DNA from 2 places in the Bacillus infantis NRRL B-14911 genome. Region 2 is predicted to be linked to the other one. Evidence: riboswitches for the same ligand, from Rfam matches in the RefSeq annotation. Region 2 holds a riboswitch; the other holds the start of a gene.
The links. A riboswitch is a leader RNA that binds a small molecule or an ion and turns the genes downstream of it on or off. The one in region 2 is predicted to bind cyclic di-AMP.
Positions count from the first base shown of each region.

Region 1: it holds a riboswitch for cyclic di-AMP, as region 2 does, so the genes downstream of both, N288_RS01100 (dicarboxylate/amino acid:cation symporter) here and N288_RS13420 (CBS domain-containing protein) in region 2, are expected to answer to the same signal.

Region 1 covers NC_022524.1:180,122-190,107, reverse strand. Annotated here, with positions in the region: gene N288_RS01105 (potassium/proton antiporter) at 1-394, shown strand, start outside; gene N288_RS01100 (dicarboxylate/amino acid:cation symporter) at 468-1,691, opposite strand; cyclic di-AMP (ydaO/yuaA leader) riboswitch at 1,765-1,902, opposite strand; gene N288_RS01095 (undecaprenyl-diphosphate phosphatase) at 1,975-2,796, opposite strand; gene N288_RS01090 (twin-arginine translocase TatA/TatE family subunit) at 2,883-3,050, opposite strand; gene N288_RS01085 (hypothetical protein) at 3,079-3,420, opposite strand; gene N288_RS01080 (histidine phosphatase family protein) at 3,547-4,170, opposite strand; gene N288_RS01075 (DUF421 domain-containing protein) at 4,309-5,007, shown strand; gene N288_RS01070 (FusB/FusC family EF-G-binding protein) at 5,097-5,732, opposite strand; gene N288_RS01065 (CD3324 family protein) at 5,842-6,120, opposite strand; gene N288_RS01060 (SET domain-containing protein) at 6,922-7,305, shown strand; gene N288_RS01055 (DUF3784 domain-containing protein) at 7,329-7,607, opposite strand; gene N288_RS01050 (hypothetical protein) at 7,620-7,982, opposite strand; gene N288_RS01045 (helix-turn-helix transcriptional regulator) at 7,985-8,197, opposite strand; gene glmS (glutamine--fructose-6-phosphate transaminase (isomerizing)) at 8,585-9,986, opposite strand, start outside.
Region 2 covers NC_022524.1:2,648,005-2,657,990, forward strand. Annotated here, with positions in the region: gene N288_RS24335 (alpha/beta hydrolase) at 1-832, opposite strand, end outside; gene N288_RS13405 (MFS transporter) at 1,195-2,445, shown strand; gene N288_RS13410 (DUF3231 family protein) at 2,585-3,097, shown strand; gene N288_RS13415 (class I SAM-dependent methyltransferase) at 3,715-4,464, shown strand; gene N288_RS25170 (hypothetical protein) at 4,562-4,723, shown strand; gene N288_RS13420 (CBS domain-containing protein) at 4,883-5,326, opposite strand; cyclic di-AMP (ydaO/yuaA leader) riboswitch at 5,581-5,719, opposite strand; gene N288_RS13425 (hypothetical protein) at 6,089-6,274, shown strand; gene N288_RS24340 (LysM peptidoglycan-binding domain-containing protein) at 6,439-7,215, opposite strand; gene N288_RS13435 (hypothetical protein) at 7,625-7,816, shown strand; gene N288_RS13440 (hypothetical protein) at 7,850-8,326, opposite strand; gene N288_RS13445 (hypothetical protein) at 8,352-8,813, opposite strand; gene spoIIP (stage II sporulation protein P) at 9,139-9,986, shown strand, end outside.

The sequences.
Region 1 (9,986 bases), 2.4 Mb from region 2:
TGTCGTCTTCTTCGTCGTCCTGACCAGCTGCCTCATTCAAGGCTCAACGATTACAGCACTCGCAGCGAGACTCAAGCTGACCGGACCGAAAAAAACGACGCCTATGCATTCGCTTGAGCTTGTGTCCATCGGAAAGGCAGATGCAGAAATGATTGAATACGAAATGGAGGATGATGCCCAGATCATCGGGCAGACCCTGATTGATATCCCGTTCCCTAAAGGTGCGCTTGTGAATGCCATCATCCGCAATGATGAACTGATTACCCCGGCCGGCAGCACCATCATCCTTCCAGGGGATGTGCTGTATATCCTCGCCAGCCGCAAGAGCAAACCGCAGCTCAAGAAGCTTCTTCTGCAGAAAAAAATAGAAGAAGCGGCCGAACCGACTGCGTAGTACTTCCCGCGGTTCACCCGTTCCATCAAAAAACACCGTCCTTCATCCGGACGGTGTTTTGCTTTCCCTATTATCAGGTTAATTCCCTGTTTTTCTTTTTCTCAGATTCACCGACGATGACTGCACAAGCGGCATCGCCTGTAATATTGACGGCTGTTCTCGTCATATCAAGAAGCCTGTCGATCCCTATGATCAGGGCGATCCCTTCAACAGGAAGGTTAACAGACTGAAGGACCATCGCCAGCATGATCAGGCCGACACCCGGCACGCCTGCTGTTCCGATGCTCGCAAGCACAGCTGTCAGAACGACTGTCACAAGCTGGGTGAACGTCAGATCAAGGCCATATACCTGCGCGATAAAGATGGTGGCCACACCTTGCATGATCGCTGTTCCATCCATATTGATCGTGGCGCCAAGCGGCTGAACGAAGCTGCTCACCGATTCAGGGACCTTCAAGTTCTTCTGGGCCACATTCATGGAAACCGGAAGTGTGGCATTACTGCTCGATGTACTGAAGGCCACGCTCATTGCAGGGGCAAAGCCCTTGAAGAATTCAAATGGATTACGCTTTGCCAGAAAGTATACTGATGACCCGTAAGTCACAAGTGTATGGACGATCAGCGCTGCAAGGACCACACCCATGTACAGCCCCATCGCTTTAATCGCATCTACTCCCTGAGTGCCAACTGCCGATACGATCAGGCCGAAGGTTCCATACGGAGCAAAACGCATGATCAGGTTCACAAGATACATCATCAGTTCATTCCCCTGGTCAAACAGCTTCAGGACCCCTCTGGTTTTCTCGCCAAGCATGGTTAGTGCAAAACCGATGAAAACAGAAAAGGTAATGATCTGCAGCATGTTTCCTTCTGTAAATGCCTTAATCGGGTTTGTCGGAATGATATTCAGCAAGGTGTCTGATACTGGCGGCGCCTCCTCCGCCTGGAACTCCGCGCCGGTAGTATCAAAAGTTCCTACAGTTCCCGGCTGGAATATATAGGCGAATGCGATCCCTATGATCAAAGCCATACAGGTAGTCGCCAAAAAGTAAGAAATTGTCTTCAAGCCAATCCTTCCAAGCTTCTTCGGATCGCCGAGACCGGCGGTGCCAAGCGTGATGGAGAAGAAAACAATCGGCACAACGAGCATGTTGATCAAGTTGAGGAATATTTTCCCCAGCGGAGTGAACAGGTAGGTGTTCAATGTTTCAAATAAATCCGGGGAATATAAGTTCAATAATAAGCCGACAATGCCCCCCGCAATCAGAGCGATGATAATCTTTGTTGATAGTTTCATCATGCAGCCTCCTTAATCGAATTTTTAGCATAAAAAAACACAGAGGGCGAGACCTCTGTGTTTGAACGCAGACTTGTCCTCTCAATAACGCTTACGAGGTTAGCTGTCGGATTCGGGCTTTGAGAGTGCCCTACCTGTAAAGGATTCACCCCGAGGCATGTGTATGCCGGTTGGATCCCCCGCTCTTTAAAAGATTAAGCGCATCTTTCGATAAATTTTTTTTAATTTTACTCTATGAACCTAGCTTCTGTAAATATTTAAATACTGGAACTGTACTTTAGCCTCACAGAAAAACAAAATAAATGACTGCCGCCAGGATAATTCTGTAAATGGCGAACGGCACCAGCTTGATTCTGTTGATGAGCGCCAGGAAAAAACGGATTGAGGCCAGGGCGAACACAAAGGCACTGATGAAGCCGACAATGAAGAATGGGATGGCATCAGGCGTGAAATACTCCCAATTTTTCAAGAGCGACAGCCCGCTCGCTCCAAGCATGACAGGCACCGCCATAATAAAGGTAAAGTCAGAGGCTGCCCTATGGCTGAGTCCAAGCAGCACCCCGCCCGAGATTGTGGAGCCTGACCGTGAAAAGCCCGGCCATAAAGCGATGCATTGGAACAATCCAATGAGGATTGCCTGCCGGTAAGTGATCTTGTCCACTGTCTCAATGGCCGGCTTCCTCTTTGAATAATAATCAGCTGCAATCATAAGCAATGCTCCAGCCACAAGGCCGATTACCACTGTATTGACAGAGAACAGATACTTATCTATATAATCCTCGAACAGAAGCCCAAGAACCGCAGCAGGCAGCAGGCCTGCAATCACTTGCGTGAGCTTCAGCCTCGGTCCATCCGATTGTTCCTTCCCCCCTTTACCCAGCCCGAGGAGCTGGATAAACCGGTCCTTGAACACAATCACCACCGCAAGGATCGACCCAAGCTGAATGACAACCTTGAATGTATTGGCTACTTCCTTCGAGAAAAGCTCTTTGGATTTTAATAGAATATCGTCCACTATAATCATATGGCCCGTAGACGAAACGGGCGCGAACTCAGTGAGACCTTCAACAATGCCCAATATCAGGGCAACAATCATCTCTTTCATCATTTTCCTCCAGAACAAAACAGCTGCCCCGCACGCAAAAGCTTCAAATATGAGCTCTCACTCGGCGGAGCAGTCCTGCCATCTATTTATTTATCTTTCTCTTTATCATCTTCCATGATGCCTTTTGTTGCCTTTTTGAATTCACGAAGCGTATTGCCGGCTGCCCTGCCAAGCTCAGGAAGCTTTTGCGGACCAAATATTAGCAGCGCAACAAAAACGATGATCATGATTTCCCCAAATCCTAAATTCCTCATCTCTGCACCTCTTTTTTCAGATTAATTTTTATCCATCACTAACAGAGGAGGAGATAAAAAACTTAGAATGAAAAAAGACCGGCGTAAGCAGGAACCTCAATTTTTCCAGCATGATATCCATCCGGAAATACCTTCTATAAAGCAGCATGCCGGCCGGCGCTGCCAATAATGGAAGATACGGGGCTGTTCCCAGGAGCTTCCCTTTTCGCTCAAAAGGTTTTTCTTTCGAAAAAGCCTTGCCCTCCTCCAGTACAATCATTTCAAAACGCTTGTCATCGCCCGAAAGCAGGCTCGAGAAAGGGTCATGACCTAGTCCCCATAGACTATAAACACTGATTGCAAATAGGAAAAGGAGATTCATTCCCGCCATAGTGTCTTCCCTTTCAGTTTGATAGAATTATCATACTTCGTCCGTCCCGGTTTGGAAAGACCGAAAATTGAGAAACGAGCCCCTTTTTATGGAAAAAAGAAAAGGAACAGGCTATCCTGCCCCTTCCTATCTCAAAAAATCATCAGGCAAATGACGCTGGCTGTTCAAAAACATGGCCACTCTTCTTTTATGATCCAGCTTGAACAAATGAACACCGGTATCTCCTGTAGCAAAGAGCCGGGTGCTGGTGTTGGGCAGTCCAAGCAGCGCCAGGATCAGCATGGAAATCAACCCGCCGTGCGAAACCGCAGCAATCCGCTTGTATCCTTTTTGTTCAGCATCATCCAGCAGCTCTGATAATACAGTTTCGGCACGGAATCTCATTTCAAGCATCGACTCCCCCTTCTCGATGCGCACATGCGGCTTTCTGCCCTCAGGCGGTTCTGGATAACGGATGCCCGCTTCCTCCCGGGACATCCCGGCCAGAACCCCATTATTGAATTCCATCAGCCTTTCATCCGTCTTCAGCCCGCACCCTACTCTGTCAGCTGTAATAACCGCTGTTTCATAGGCCCTTTTCAGCGTACTTGCCCAGATGATATCTGGAGGATAGTGTTCGGTGATAAACTCCGCAAGAAGGCCCGCCTGCCTCCTTCCCAAACTGGTCAGCGGAAAATCCGCCCTGCCCTCGTGGACGTTCAGCAGATCTGCTTCTGACTGGCCATGGCGGATCAGCAATAATTCAAGCATACAATCCACCCCTCTTTCTTTTTTATGTATAAAAAGATGTTCCACTGCCAAAATAAGGATGAATCTTGGCAGGAGAACAGATTAGTCAGCAAATCAAATACTTTTTTGCAGCCAATAAAAACTAAAACGAGGTGTAACGTGAATATTTCGGAATTGCTCATAAGGATCTCAGTTTCATTTCTTGTCCTTTTTCTACTAGCCAGACTGATGGGGCGGAAAGAAATTGCCCAGATGACCTTTTTCAATTTTGTCTCAGCCATTGCCATTGGATCTATTGCAGCCAACACAGTCCTTAACCCGAATGTGGCCCTTCGGAGCGGCGTCATTGCACTCACCGGCTGGGCAGTATTCACCATTCTCATGGGTTATCTTGATATCAAATCCCGGAAAGCAAGGTTATTCCTGGAGGGCCAGCCGCTGATTGTCATAAAAGACGGCAAGGTGATGGAAGATTCCCTCCGCAAAGCCAGACTGGATATAGATGCTTTGAATGCCCTGCTTCGGCAGAAAAATATCTTCTCTATCTCTGATGCCGACTATGCAGTGTTTGAAACTGACGGCAAGCTGTCGGTGCTTAAAAAAGAAGGAAAGCGCCCGCTGACGCAAAGCCATGCAGCTCAGGGGAACCCGGTGCCTAAAGATGCCTATCCGGTCGGCACTGCCGTCATTTCCGATGGCCAGCTTGTCTCCCGGAATCTTGACGGCTTAAACCTTTCCCAGGAATGGCTTGAAGACCAGCTCCAGCAAAGCGGCGCCTCCCTGTCTGATGTCTTTTACGCTGAAGTTCAGCAGAATGGCACCCTTTATGTTGACTATAAGGATGATCAGCTTCAATAACCGGAGAAAAGACTCTTCATAACTGACTGCGGCGCGGGCTTTACTGCAAAGACAGGGACCTGTAGCCAGGCCCCTGTCTTTCATTTATGCTATCTCACCAGCTCTACAAATTGCTCCAGCTTCTCAAGGCTGGTCAGGTTCTGATTGCACATCATGCTGTCGCTGCAAATATAATTGCCTTTTCTTACGTAAGTCCCTTGAACGGCGCCTTTCTTTTGGGAGACAAACAGTCCTGCCTCTCCATGTTTGCCGCATATGGAACAAATCCCTTTTTGGCTGATCGGCTTGAAGGTTCCCGTCAGGCCGGCAAGCTTATTTTTATACAGCACGGCCATATACCTTCTCCCAGTGCCTCTGTCGTCCCAGGAAAAGTAGGAAAGACCTTTCTGCTCCTCCAGCCCGGCTTCAGGCACCTTCAGCTTTTTAGCCTTGGGAAACAGCTTCCTGGCTGCCTGTTCGCCCACTGCCGGAAATGGGATGATATAAGCCTGCAGGCCTTCCAGGAACCGGTCTGCATCTGTCCTGTCCTTTATATCAGGCAACGGGGCAAGAAGCTCCTCCTGCTCAGCAGTGAGCTCTGGAAACAGGGCTTTAGCCTTCTCGGCTGTGATGGCTCTCAGTGCATTCAGAACCCCTTTATCATTTACTGAACTGTGCCCGTTCACAAGGTGGGCTGCCTGTTCTTTTATAAAATTATACTGGTCGTTCCGGATAAAGTGTTCCATTTCATTCACTCCTATTCTGTCCCGGATCAGGCTGTTGATTTCTAAAGACAATTATAAGAAAAATCAGCAGCCGGGAATAGGCCGAGAATGACTCTGAACCAAAGTGTACCTACTGCCTGCGCTTCTGTTTTGAATAGACTATCTTTTTGATTGTTTCATTGGCCAGGAAGTATTCTTCCGCCAGCACTTCGACCGGCTTTCCGTTCCGGAATGCCATCCTGATTTCCTCATTGCGTGCATCAATCTGCTTCCGCCCTCCGGAGGACTCCCCCCACTTTTGCCGGGCAGCCTCAGGCTTCGGAATATAAATCATCTCACCTTGAATATATTTCTGGATCTCCGCTATCAGCTCTTCAGGCAAAACAGCAGCTGCTTTTACATAGCTCATTTCGGCCAGCTCCTTATTTTAATGGTTTCTTAAATAAGGGGCAAAGCCAGTAATAGAAATGAGATTACATTGTAAGGGCGATTATATGAACCATCTCCCCATGCAAAGTATCGCCTTTCCTCTTACAGGCTTTGCATGAGCCGCTCCAGTATCCGGCAGCCGGAATATTTCTGCCATTTTACCCACCTCCCGATTACCCTGATTTTGGTATTTATTATAGTACAATTCGGGTGTGTCTGCATGTTTTTTGTGAGAACAGGCTGCATGCTCTGCGGCTGTCCCTGTGCCTTGAGGAACAACAAAAAAAGCATGGAAAGAGCAGAAGCCCTTTTCCATGCTTTCTTATTCTAGCAGCAATTGCCCGTATTCCCCAGCAGTACAAGGCCTTTCTTGTCTCCGCTAAGATCAAGGACCAGATCCTCTACATTCGGTTCAATGATCGGATCGATTGCCACCGTGATTTCATTGATTGTTGATACATTATCGTCCTCTTCCGGCTCATCCAGAGCCAGTCCTACTTTTGGCTGTCCTCAGCCATAGCCTGCGAAATATATGCGGATATTGCGGGCATTTTCTTTTTCAAACATCTGCTTTAAAATATCGCGTGCCTGATCAGTGATTTTCATCTGCAATTCCTCCTTTGCTGCTGTTATTATTACTTTACCACACAAACACCCGGGCTGGTATCAAATCAGCTCCACACAGCCCTGGGACTGTCATCCAATTGCTTCCTGCGATTGCATTTTTGCCCCAACACTGTCAGACTAGGATTGACAGATTATGAAGGCGAAGGTGAAAAGCTTGATTGAAGTTAGAATCTCAAACATTACCGATGACGAAACCAATAAAGGTGTGTTCGCTACCCGTGATATCAAAAAGGGAGAGCTGATCCACAGGGCCCCGGTACTTGCATATCCAAATGAAGAACATAAATATATTGAAAAAACCAGGCTCGCCGACTATGTATTCGAGTATGGGACGAACCATTCTGCCCTTCTCCTTGGATATGGAATGCTGTTCAACCATTCCTATGAGCCGAATGCCGATTATGAAATCAGTTTCGAGAATCACTCTTTTGATTTCTATGCTTACAAGGATATAAAAAAAGATGAAGAAATCATGATCAACTATAACGGCGATCCCGATGATGATGCTCTACTATGGTTTAACGGAGGAGAAGAATAAGGAGGGGCAGCTTCCCTCCTTATTCACTCTGCCATCCTGCTGTTCACATAAAATACGAGCCCCATCATAATGGCTATACAGAGCATGATCAAAAACTTCGGTGAACCCACTCCCAGAATACCGCCGATAATGAGAACGATGCCAAGAACCGCTTCCGTTCCCCCTACTAAATGGGCCAGTTTGTTTTTATCCCTTACCCTTTTTTCATTGAACCCCGATAGAAGCCACGTCATTTTCTTAACTCCTACCAGAAAACCAAGCACAAGAAAAATAGTTCCAAAAATAATTAAATCCTGATTCATTGATTCATCTCCTTATAATTTCTTCACTATGGCCGGAATAATATAAAAAGGAATAAATAGGGTTGCCAGCAGATAAATTAAGATCGTTTCTTTGTCCAGGCCGATCGCTGCCGAACTGGCAGTTTCCAAACACAGCAGCACGATTAAAATAAAATTCAGCAGATAGATGCTCCGCAGTGACCATTTTGCAATGTTGGCATTTACCCTGTCATCAAACTCGACTTCCTCTTCCTTCATACGCACCCTCAACATTTTGGCCAGGGCCACAAGGACAATTCCACATACCAGTAAAGTCCACTTGAAGATGCCGTCATCCATTAGAAACAAAACGAAAACAAAGGAAAGGACGGGCAGATAAGTAAACAGTATTCTCATAATCATTCCTCCATCCAGAATAGCTTCTCAACGGATGTATCAAGGGCAGCAGCAATCAGCAGGCAGACTTTAATGGTTGGATTATACTTCTGCGATTCAATCAAATTCATCGTCTGACGGGTCACCCCGACAAGCTTTGCCAGGTCTCCCTGCGTCAAGTTCCCTTTTTCCATCCTTGTAATCTTTACCGCATTCTTAATCAGAATTTCTTTCAAACACGCGCCTCCCACCAATATTGCCTTTTTCTGTTATTTAGATTGTAACATATAATTTACTTTTGTCGTATATATATGACAATATTCTTTGGGAATTTTTTAAATATTGCGATTCAAACGTTCAATTGAATCCTCACATCCTTGCAGCAGCAGTCCATTGTTACCCTTAGTCAAACGTTTGATTAAAGTCTCGTACACTATTGCATCAGCAGCCAGTTGCTTTCCTTCATCAAACGTTTGATTAAACCTTGGATACTGTGACAGCAGTACAATTGCAGCCCTTAATTAAACATTTGATTAATACCTTTACATTCTCACACCTATGCAAAAAGGAGGCATCCTGAAAGGAGCCTCCTTAGACAAACTATATATAATCCTTACTTCCGCTTATTCAACCGTAACAGATTTAGCCAGGTTGCGCGGTTTGTCTACATCGCATTCGCGGTGCAGGGCAGCATAGTAAGAGATCAGCTGCAATGGTATAACAGAGATAAGAGGTGTTAACAATTCATTTACTTCCGGAATCACGAAGCGGTCTTCTTCCTGTTCAAGACCCTTCATGCTGATGATGCATGGGTTGGCGCCGCGGGATACAACTTCCTTGACGTTTCCGCGGATGCTCAGGTTGACGCTTTCCTGTGTAGCAAGGGCAATGACCGGTGTACCGTCCTCAATCAGGGCGATGGTACCGTGCTTCAGCTCTCCGCCGGCAAAGCCTTCAGCCTGGATATAAGAGATCTCCTTCAGCTTCAGTGAGCCTTCAAGCCCCACATAGAAGTCGATTCCCCGGCCGATGAAGAAAGCGTTGCGTGTTGTTGCCAGATATTCGCGGGCAATCGCTTCGAATTCTTCTTTGCCGTCACAGAGGACCTCCATAGCATTGGCAACGATGCCAAGCTCCTGAACCAGGTTAAATGGCAGTCCAAGTCCTTTGCTCTTCGCTGTTACTTCTGCCAGGATGGCAAGAACAGCCAGCTGGGCAGTATATGCTTTTGTTGAAGCAACTGCAATTTCAGGACCTGCATGAAGAAGCAGCGTGTAATCAGCTTCACGGGAAAGGGTTGAACCCTGAACATTCGTGATGGTCAGTGCTTTGTAGCCCATCTCTTTAATGTTCACAAGCACGGCACGGCTGTCTGCTGTTTCACCGCTCTGTGAAATAAAGACGAATAGCGGCTTTTCTGACAGAAGCGGCATATTGTAGCCAAATTCGCTGGCAATATGGACTTCCACCGGAATCTTAGCCATTCTTTCGATGAACTGCTTGCCGACAAGGCCGGCATGATAAGAAGTACCAGCTGCGATGATGTAGATCCGGTCGCTTTCATTCATCGCATCAAGGATGTCCTGGTCGATGACCAATTCATCATTTGCATTCTGGTATTTCTGGATGATGCGGCGTGTCACAAGCGGCTGCTCATCAATTTCCTTCAGCATATAGTGAGGGTATGTGCCCTTTTCAATATCGCTTGCATCAAGCTCTGCTGTGTAGGGATTTCTGGCAATGATTTGGCCGTCCATATCCTGGATCATGACTTCGTTCTTTTTAACGATGACGATTTCTTTATCCATCAGCTCGACATACTGGTCTGTCACCTGAAGCATTGCCATTGCATCGCTCGCAACCACATTGAATGTGTCGCCAAGACCGACAAGAAGCGGGCTCTTGTTCTTCGCTACAAAGATCGTTTCATCATTCTGCTCATCAAGGAGCGCCAATGCATAAGAACCCTTCAGCAGGCGCAGTGTCTTGCGGAAAGCATCTTCTGTTGCTTCCCCTTCATTTACG
Region 2 (9,986 bases):
AGGGAAACTGCAGCCAAACATACGCATGCAGTGAGTCGGGGATATAGGTAATGTAATGTTCCCGGATAAGGGAAGAAAAATGCTGGATGCTTTTTTCCGCCAGTCTGTTTTCAGACTCCTCCTGGCTAGGCAGAAAAAGAACAGGACAGCTGATTTTACAGTAATAGTCTTCCAGCCTGATATCCCAGCATGACGAAATAAAGCCGGCTAGGACATTCTTTGTAAAGCGATTCGCGAAGTGTCCGTTTACTTTTTGTTCCATCGTGCTTCTTATAAATGTTTCTGTATGTCTGTTCCAGATTTTAGCTTCCTTGAATTCTCCTTTCATTGACGAAAGATACTCTTCAGCTGACGAGTAAACAAGCTCTTTTTCATTATAAATGCTTGCCAGGAGCTCTGTTCTTTCTATCTCTGCCTCTTCTTTTGTTCCTTCCAGCAAGCTGTATTCACCCCAGCGATCATATAAACCGCCTTCACAAACAAGCGACTGGACCATTTCGGGATGGGAGGCTGCGATGCTGAGCCCCACTTCTGCCCCCATGGAGCTTCCAATGATATGGCAGCATTCAATGCCTAATTCATTTAAAAGCAGGATGATATCATCAGCCATTTCTTCAATATGGTAGCCGCTTTCAGGTTTTTCCGATTTACCATGTCCCCTCATATCCGGTGCAATCACACTATAGTCTGCAGAAAAATGCGGAAATATTCCATGCCATGCCTGCCATGTTCCTCCGCTGAAATGCAGGCACAGAATGACTGGTTTTTCAGAAAGACTATGAGCCACATTCAAACTTATACCATTTGGCAATTGAACTCTTCCTTCCTTCATGACAGTCCCCTTTCCCGTTCTATTCTCGAATTAGGGTAAATCCCCATTCAACCTTAATGATTATTTTAAACTTTCTGTAATCAATTTCAAATCAATAACCTCTGCTGAATATGTCGATTTATTATTCAATCCCTCCTCTTGCCTTCCCCTCTAGATTCCGGTAATATATGTATATTAATTTACCGGAAGGGTGACAAAAGGGCGATGAACAACTAATTCTTTTTGGAAAATGTTCGTAATTCATTTATACGATTCTTTTCTGGATAGGATTGGTGCATCCCTTTGTTACAGTAAGCAGAATCCCTCTGCTCTGCTTTACACCCAAGGAGCCTCCTGACCAGAAAAAGCCAGGAGGTTTTTTTATGACAGAAAATATGCTTGCAGAAAAAGCAGGCTTCGGAGCGCTGTTTCAAAATCGCGTTATCAGAACCATCCTGCTGTCCGTCTTTTTCCTGCAAATCGGGATCTGGGTCCGAAATTACTCAATCCTTCTTTATGTAATTGAAAAAACAAATGAAAACCCGGTAGCCGTGTCTCTTATATCAGTCGCCGAATTTGCGCCGATCTTCCTGTTTTCTTTTATCGGAGGGACATTTGCAGACAGGTGGAGGCCGAAAAGGACTATGGTATGGTGCGATTTATTAAGTGCTTTGTCCATATTTGCGGTGCTGCTGACCTTGCTCTTCGGAAGCTGGAAAGTGATCTTCTTTGCGACGCTTGTTTCTTCGATCTTATCCCAATTTTCCCAGCCTGCCGGCATGAAGCTTTTCAAGCTGCATGTACCGGCAGAATTGGTTCAGATGGGAATGTCTATTTACCAGACTGTATTTGCGCTTTTCATGATTCTTGGACCGATTATCGGAACCTTTGTCTATCAGCGTTTCGGAATCATGACAGCCATTGCTGTTATGGGTATAGCTTTTATCCTCTCTGCCCTCATTCTGCTTATGCTGCCAGCTGACAGGGAATTGGATGAAACATCTGAAAGAAAATCACTGTTCCAGGAAATGAAGGATGGCTTCCGCTATGTCTGGAGCAGCAAGCCGCTTACCCTGCTCGGAGGCTGCTTTGCGGCTGCCGGCCTTGCTATCGGCCTTACCCAGCCGCTGGGCGTCTTTCTCATAACTGACAGGCTTGGCCTGCCAAAAGAGGAACTGCAATGGCTGATGACTGCATTTGGAGCCGGCATGATACTTGGCGGAGGCATTACTATAGCTCTTTCCAAGAAGGCTCAGCCCCAGCTGCTTCTTGCGCTTGGAATGGCAGCCAGTGCACTCGGCTTTATAGGAATGGGACTGTCCACCGCTTTCTGGCTCACACTTGCTGCACAATTTTTCTCCGGACTGTTTATGCCGTGCATCCATATCGGCATTAATACGATGATTCTTCAAAATACAGAAGAAAACTTTATCGGCAGGGTCAATGGCATCCTGAATCCCCTCTTTATGGGAGCAACCGTCATTACCATGTCGATGTCCGGCTGGCTGCTCAGCAAGCTTTCCATCGTACTGATTTATGAAGCTTCAGCTGTGCTTTTGGCGGTTGGAATTCTTATCCTCCTGCCAATCATGGGCAGAAGCTCCGTTAAATCCGGGGTGAGCGAAAAGATTTAATATCAGCTTGAGGCGATTTAGCCTCAAGTTTTTTTTCTTTTTAAAAAGATGAAATGAATTCCAGGCAGATTGGCAATACTACCCTTGTGCTTAACAGAAAGGCGGCACTCTGATGAGAGATAACTTAAGGAGGTTTATGATGGGAATTTTAAGCGGCAACCCGAAGGAAGAACCGTTGCATTATGGCGAAGTATTTAGTATCTGGTCCTCCCAGCTTGCAGGAAATGCGATGATTGCAGGATATCAGACCATGATGAACCATGCAGGTGACGGTGATCTTAAGAAGCTGTTGACTGAAGCGATTGAACTCGGCAAAGAAAATCGCAGGCAGGTAGAGGAACTGCTGAAAGAAAATGGAGTAGGCCTGCCGCCGGCACTGCCTGAACGGCCGGATGCGTGCCTGGATGACATCCCGGTTGGCGCAAGGGTTTCCGACATGGAAATAGCGGGAACACTCTCAGCTGACATTGCCGCAGGGCTAGTTGCCTGCAGCCAGGTTATAGGTATGTCGATCCGTGAAGATGTAGCCATGATGTATGGGCAGTTCCACACACAAAAAGCCCAGCTTGGCGCCAAGGTTTTGCGTCTGAATAAAGAAAAAGGCTGGCTGATCCCTCCTCCCCTGCATCTGTCTAAAGGGAAGGACTGCTAACTGCTAATCCGGTTCAGCTGTCCAGATTATGAGCTTTACTTTACTAATAAAATCAGTCTTGAGCCGTATAAAAATACAGCCGGGGCTGATTTTTGATTTCTGCAGAATTTCTTACACTAATAATAGAAAATGAGTGATAAGGATAACTCTGATATGTCCGATAGTCAAAATAAGCTTGTTTGCTCTGAATTGTATTTCCATGGGTTATGCTTGATCGCGCTCTGGCTGCTGTTTTAATCATTGTTTCTGATAAGGAAATATTGTTTTTAGAGCTTCTTTAATAAACATCTGTTTTAGCATGATCAGCTAAGTGTCATTCAGGCGTTTCTTCCTTATTGCCTCCTTCACAAAAGCGAATACTTCCTTTTGTCCTGACTAGTCAGTCCGGCTGGCAGTCTTCTTGACATGGAATTATCCCAGGTTGCTTTCCTGGTTACATCTGCTGCTTTCCATTACTCGCCATCTCTATGACACTGCTGAAAATCTTGCTTAAACAAAGCGAATAGACTAATTTTCCCTTAGATTTAAAGGAGAATATTGGAAGTGCACCGAATATTGATAGAGGTTCCTCAGGTCAGCATGAGAGCCTTTTTATAATTGGATAAAGGATGATACTTATGAAAACAGAAATTCTAGAGAAAAACAAAGAAAGCTGGAACCTTTCAGCAGAGCGCTTTTTTGGCCGAAATCCGCTCCCTGAGTATGGTCCCCTGGCCCCTGTAGAAGATGAACTGAACCTGCTTGGCGACCCTGCCGGGAAAAAGGTGCTGGATATCGGCTGCGGCAGCGGGCATTCTCTTCTCTATATGGACGGGCGGGGTGCGGCAGAGCTTTGGGGCATTGATTTGTCGCCGAAGCAGATTCAAACGGCACAGCAGGTGCTCGGCGGTGCTGCAGCGCCAGTAAGACTTTTTGAATCCCCTATGGAGAATGATCCGGGGCTCCCTGATCAATATTTTGATATTGTCTATTCCATCTATGCTCTCGGCTGGACAACGAGCCTCGAGGAAACGCTGGGTAATATCCACAGGTTTTTAAAGCCTGGCGGCACTTTCATTTTCAGCTGGGAACATCCATTTTTCAGCAGAATCCGGTGCAAAGATTCCTCCATTATTATCGATAAGCCTTATCACGAAGAAGGCATTTATAACCATGAGGGGTGGAATACGCCTGCTTTTATGCAGCAGTATAAGGTAAGCACCTATATCAATGCGCTGGTCAGCCAAGGTTTTAAAATCGAGAGAGTGATAGAAGAAGCATGCCTATCTGAGGAAGACAGGAAAAGGCACAGCAACCGCTGGTATTCCTATGAAAAAGCCCAATTTCTTCCGACAACTATCATTATTAAGAGCACAAAAGCTATTTAAAGGATAAGAGCCGGGTACGCCCATGAATCTTACTGCTTCATATGCAGCATCTTCACCGCTGCTTTGTATAGTCTTTTGTAACTATATGGGATTAAGAATGATTAATGCGGAAACCGGCATGAATTATGGCAGATATGGAAAGATTATTGCCGAAACAGGCCCGATTATAGGCATATCAGGAATGATTGTGAAGGTATCCGGAATGATCGTCCTTAATTTTGATGTAATCTCTTTAAATGTCGGGCGAAGCAGCTTCTAGATGTAATGCTCACCCTTCATTTTAAAGACTTCCCCCTAAAATTGATGCCATTTTCCAACGGAACAATGCAATCCCAGTATCAATCCTCCCCTAACCCCTGCCGCGCCAAAAAGTCCATACAAAATTGTATGGACTTTTTTTCTAAATAAAAGCGGCTGCTTATGTTGTCTTGCTCTGCTCCCCGGGAACAGACAAGTCCCTTTCTTTGAAGCTGCCTGCCAGATAATCGATAATTTCCCTTCTTCGGATCAATCCTATGAATACGCCGCTGTCGTCAGTAACAGGGACAAAATTCTGATTTAGTGATGAATTAATGATTTCTTCCATCTCACTGCTAACTAGCACTGGCTCATATGATCTATGAAGCGGCACATCCTTCAGCATCACTCCCTGGATCTCATTAAAGTCGACCCTGCCCATGCTTTTGAGCTTCCATAACAAGTCTCCTTCCGACAAGGAACCTACATACTTTCCTTCTTTATTTAATATCGGAAAGGTTGTATAACGGTGATACTCCATTTTTTCCATGGCTTGCCTCATTGTCCAATGGTCGTAGACAAAAACCAGTTCATTTTTAGGCAATAAAAAAAACGCGATATTCATTACAGCTGATTCTCCTTCTTCTTATCAGTGAACACCTGCAGCATTCAATCCGGCTTAATGGTTCCCTTGGGGTTATTGGGCACAAACTGTCCCTTGGCAATGAAAATGCCTAAACAGCCACATTCCTTTTCTTCCCTGAATACAGCCGCTCTAAAACGTACGCAGGTAATTTACAGCACAAAAAGACCTATCCTGGCTCCAGGCAGCTTCTGCAAATTTGGATGCAAGGGGCTGCTCATTAGGCGGTCTAAAATGACCTCACTCGCTTTAGCCGACGAAGTTAGCTGACGGGCAGGATGGCGAAAGATCATTCTCATCCCTCCTGCTTCCTGCAGGATTAGCCCCAAAAATTGGTTCCTCCGCTCTCAATATGAGATTAAGCCGATTCATTTTTCAGGTGTTGAAATAATTTTACTTCCAACTTTCCGTATAAGCAAATTTCTGCATATCCCTTTTTTCATCTGACTTTCAGCATTCTGCAGAAAAATGAGTGAATCCTCTATTCTACAAAGACATCACCATGTTTTCAACCCGTTTATTTCTTTTTTTATTTCTTTTTTATTTCTTTTTTATTTTCCGTTGACAGCCATTAAGTTCGTGAGTAAGATAAGGCAGAACAGGATTTATTATTGGAAATCATGACTTAAAAATCCGGTTTCTCCTCCTCTGTTTTTGTATAAAACAAGAGGATCTGAGAATAGGAGAAACCATGATGGAATGCATGCATTATACCTTTTAAACACCACAGCAACGGGAGGATTTATGGGAAACACTTGCCGATATGTCATTAATGCAGTTGGAAAAGGCGGAGAAACCTACTATACGCAATGCAAAGATAAAAAAGAAATGGAAGAATGGATTTCTGAGCATCAGGACCGGATAGTGATGGAGGAAATCAAGGTGAAGGACAAAAATAAGCATCCGCTGCTGAAGCTGTTTTCAAAATAAAGCATAACACCCTATAGACTTGTACGATAGAGAGCTTGCTGAAGCTCTCTATTTTCTACCTAGCCATTCTACTTTCACTTAAGCAAACATTGCCGAAGAAGTCTGGAAATAATCATGGGGAATGGCAAGGGAGGGGACCGCTGGATCCCCTCCCTTTTTCATTTTCAGTATGCTTTCACGCTTCCGAGAATCGAGATCATCGTCCCGTAAACCTCTTCTGATTCCTCCTGGTTCACATAATGAATGGTGAATCGAAGCAGCTTCCCGTCTACATTTTTGACAATGATGTTTGCCTGGTCAGTTTTGTTATGTGCGTGCAGCACCATCATACTGTCTCTATAAAATGGAAGCTGTACTGGTTTCATGTCTTCAGGCTTGCCAATCGTCCTAAGATATTCCAGAGAATTTTTCTTTACTTCATCCATTGCTGATTTTCCGTCAAGAACTTCCACTCTGGCAAAATACCGGCTATTCTTCCCATATTCCAAAAGGAAGCGGCGCGGCTCTTCTGCATGAAATGTGTAACCTTTCTTGGGGGAAACGGACAATTTCACCTTTTCAGCATCATATGAAGCAATACTGCCTTTATTGACTGACAGATTCTGCCCTATTAGGATCAGGTCGCTCCTCAGTCCGTTTATTTTCTTGAGTTCAGCGACACTGAGACCGTATTTTTGTCCGAGTCTCCAAAGTGTGTCTCCTTTCTTCACTGTAATCTTTCCGGGAACCTCCAATCTGCTGCCTGCATAGATCAAATCGCCCTTTAATTTATTGAGATGCTTCAGCTGTCCGACTGTACTGCCATATTGCCTGGCAATGCTATAGAGAGTGTCCCCTTTTTTGATGGTATAAAATTCTTCAGCAGATGCAGTGCCCTGGCTGAATGTTAGAATGCCAAGGGCGACAAGCGCTGAAGCAGCCAGTTTTTTTACTTTTTTCATTTTAGAATCCCCCTTCTGTCAATCTTGTTGTATTTTGCCTTCACAACAGATTAGACGGGGAGAACAAAGAACCGTTTCAGAGGGACAAGCCCATTTTACTGAAAGCATGATATCTTGTTATACGGCTTTTTTCTTATAATTTAAGTACGGAATGTACTTTTCCAATATTGATCGCAGGTTATTATCAAAACGCAGAACTAATATCGACTATTCCAGTTCCCTGGTTTCTTTTCAGAAGGATGGCAAATATTTCATTTAGGACTGAGTTCTTTTTCAATAAGATGTTTTTTTGCAGAAGAAAGATTAGAGAATAATTGCCGGGGTAAAAGTATCTTAGCTTCTCATTTATTAAGTGCTTTTCGCCAGACTTCCTTTGTATAAAGGAGGATTGGCGGGAGGTGATTAATTTTTGAGAAAGGCGTACAGCATAAAAGATCTGATAGCTTATCTGGATATGAAAGATTATCCGCTGTCTGAGGAGGCCATTCTGGATCTCATACAAAAACGGAAACTCCCCCATCAAAGACCTTTTGGCAGCATGATCGTTTTTGATCTGGATCATATAGACTGGTGGGTAGACCATCAGCGCAGCAATGGTTAGCTGTCAGCAGGCCCCGCTCTCTAAGAGCGGGGCTCAGTTCTGTTCACTGGGATCGGAACTTCGCAGCTTTTCATAAAGCACTTGGAAGCCATATAAAAGGACTGCTCTGAACTGCTGAAGCAGGATGAATTGCTGCTTAGTCATTTTTTTGAGAGAAGCAATTCCTGTCCACTCCAAAAACCGGACGCCTGGGAATGCATATAAAATATGAAGGACAAAATTGACGATCATATAAAAACCAAACTTCCCGTACATATACTTCAATACCAGAAAGGACAAAACGAAATAAGGACCGATAACAAATGGTACATCTCCTCTTATCTTAGGATGGATACTGGATTGGAAAACCCACCACTTGCGTTTTGCTGCAGGTATATTCATGATCACTGCAATGGTACATATGAATATAGATGCCGGAAGAAATCTTTTAAAAGACCTCTTTCCTATCAGGGGAATACTAGCCCAGGAAAGAAGCATCATCACAGCCAAAAGCAGTCTTTGCCGTTTCATATAAGCACCTCTTTTATGGAACAAACTATTTTGCGCCTTCCAGTTTACGTACCCATTTATAATACTGAATCAATAAAAAGAACAAAATTGGATCAGCAATGGCAGCATGCCACAGCTTCCACCACCCGTAGTGAAAATATCCCCACGGTTCAGGTAGCAAAGTGAAATATTCGTAAAGAAGAATGGCTATCACCCAGAAAACTACATAAAATATCCTTGTCAGTCTATCAGAGCTAAAAGGATAGCGGCTGAGAAAGAGGACATTCACCGGGGGAAGCAGCAGTGTGTGTGCCAGCAGTCCGCCAATATCAGGATCCAGGCTGAAATACCAGTATCCATGGAGCTTAAATTCTATGATAACGTCAAAGGTTTGCTGAAATGCAATCGTAAATGCCCATATATGCAGCTTTTGATTGCCAGTCAGGGTTTTGCCGAACTTTACAGCTGCGATATTAAAAATGATAATTGAAATGATTAGTCCTGCCATATCTTTTCCCTACTTTTCAATCAGCAGGATTCTGCTTTTTTTTATTATGGCATTGTTAAACTTTGTTGTTGATTTTGGGCTCATTTCAGCTGTACTGAAATGCGTGTGAAACAGACTTTCACACGAATGAGCCCAAAATCAACAAGGTACACTAACATAGCCTTTATTATAAAATCTCCTCATTGGCGGCAGGTTATTCATGTGATGTTCAGATAGAGCCTTTCACATTCTGCAGGCTCTTTCCCCGTAAAACTTTACAAATCATTGTCCCCTCATATCGCATACTCTCGTAAAAATGAGCATATGGTGAATTGAGGTGAATTTCATGATAAAAGTTGTAACAGTAAACGTTAAACATTACAAAGATCTCATCTACCTACTAATCGCGGCCGCCGTTTTCCTCTTTTCTATCATTATCTACACTCAATTCAGCTCAAAGTCACTGGAGCGCGTCATGAGAAATATTGAAATCAATGAACTGCTGACTTATTTTATCAGCTCGGCCAATCATTCCTTCGCTCCTGACAGCGATCCTTTCACATTTGAAAATGTGACAGATGCCTTATTTTCCCTTGCCACTAATGTAAAGCCTACGGATGCCCGTACCTTTCTCGGGACAGAGCTTCCCGGCCTTGTTTATTTTGATACAGAAATAGTGGTTGCCGGGGAAGGAACAGATCTTTCCACCCTACCATTTGAATCAGCACCTCCAGCAGAAGTACTCATGAATGAGCGTGAAGTTGCAGAAGAAAAGCTGCAGCAGCCTGTGGCGGACAAGCCGGCACAACCGGCCAAAAAGCCTGAAAAAACAGATGTGCTGATTTATCATTCACATAATATGGAGGCCTTCCTTCCGCTGCTGAAAAATACAAAAGACGCCAATAAAGCCGTAACTTCAGATGAACGGGCCAATGTGGTCGGACTGGGCAGCAAACTTTCAGATGCACTCCTGCAAAAAGGGATCGGAGCATCCCAGGATAAGACCAATATTAATAAAGAATTGCTTAAGAGAGAGTGGACCTACTCTTCTTCCTATAAAGTATCCAATGAAGTTGTCCACGCTTCTGCAGAAGCAAATCCAAATTTGAAATATTTCATAGACATCCACCGCGATTCTGCCAGGAAGGATAAAACGACTGCGACGATCAACGGCAAAACCTATGCACGTCTGTA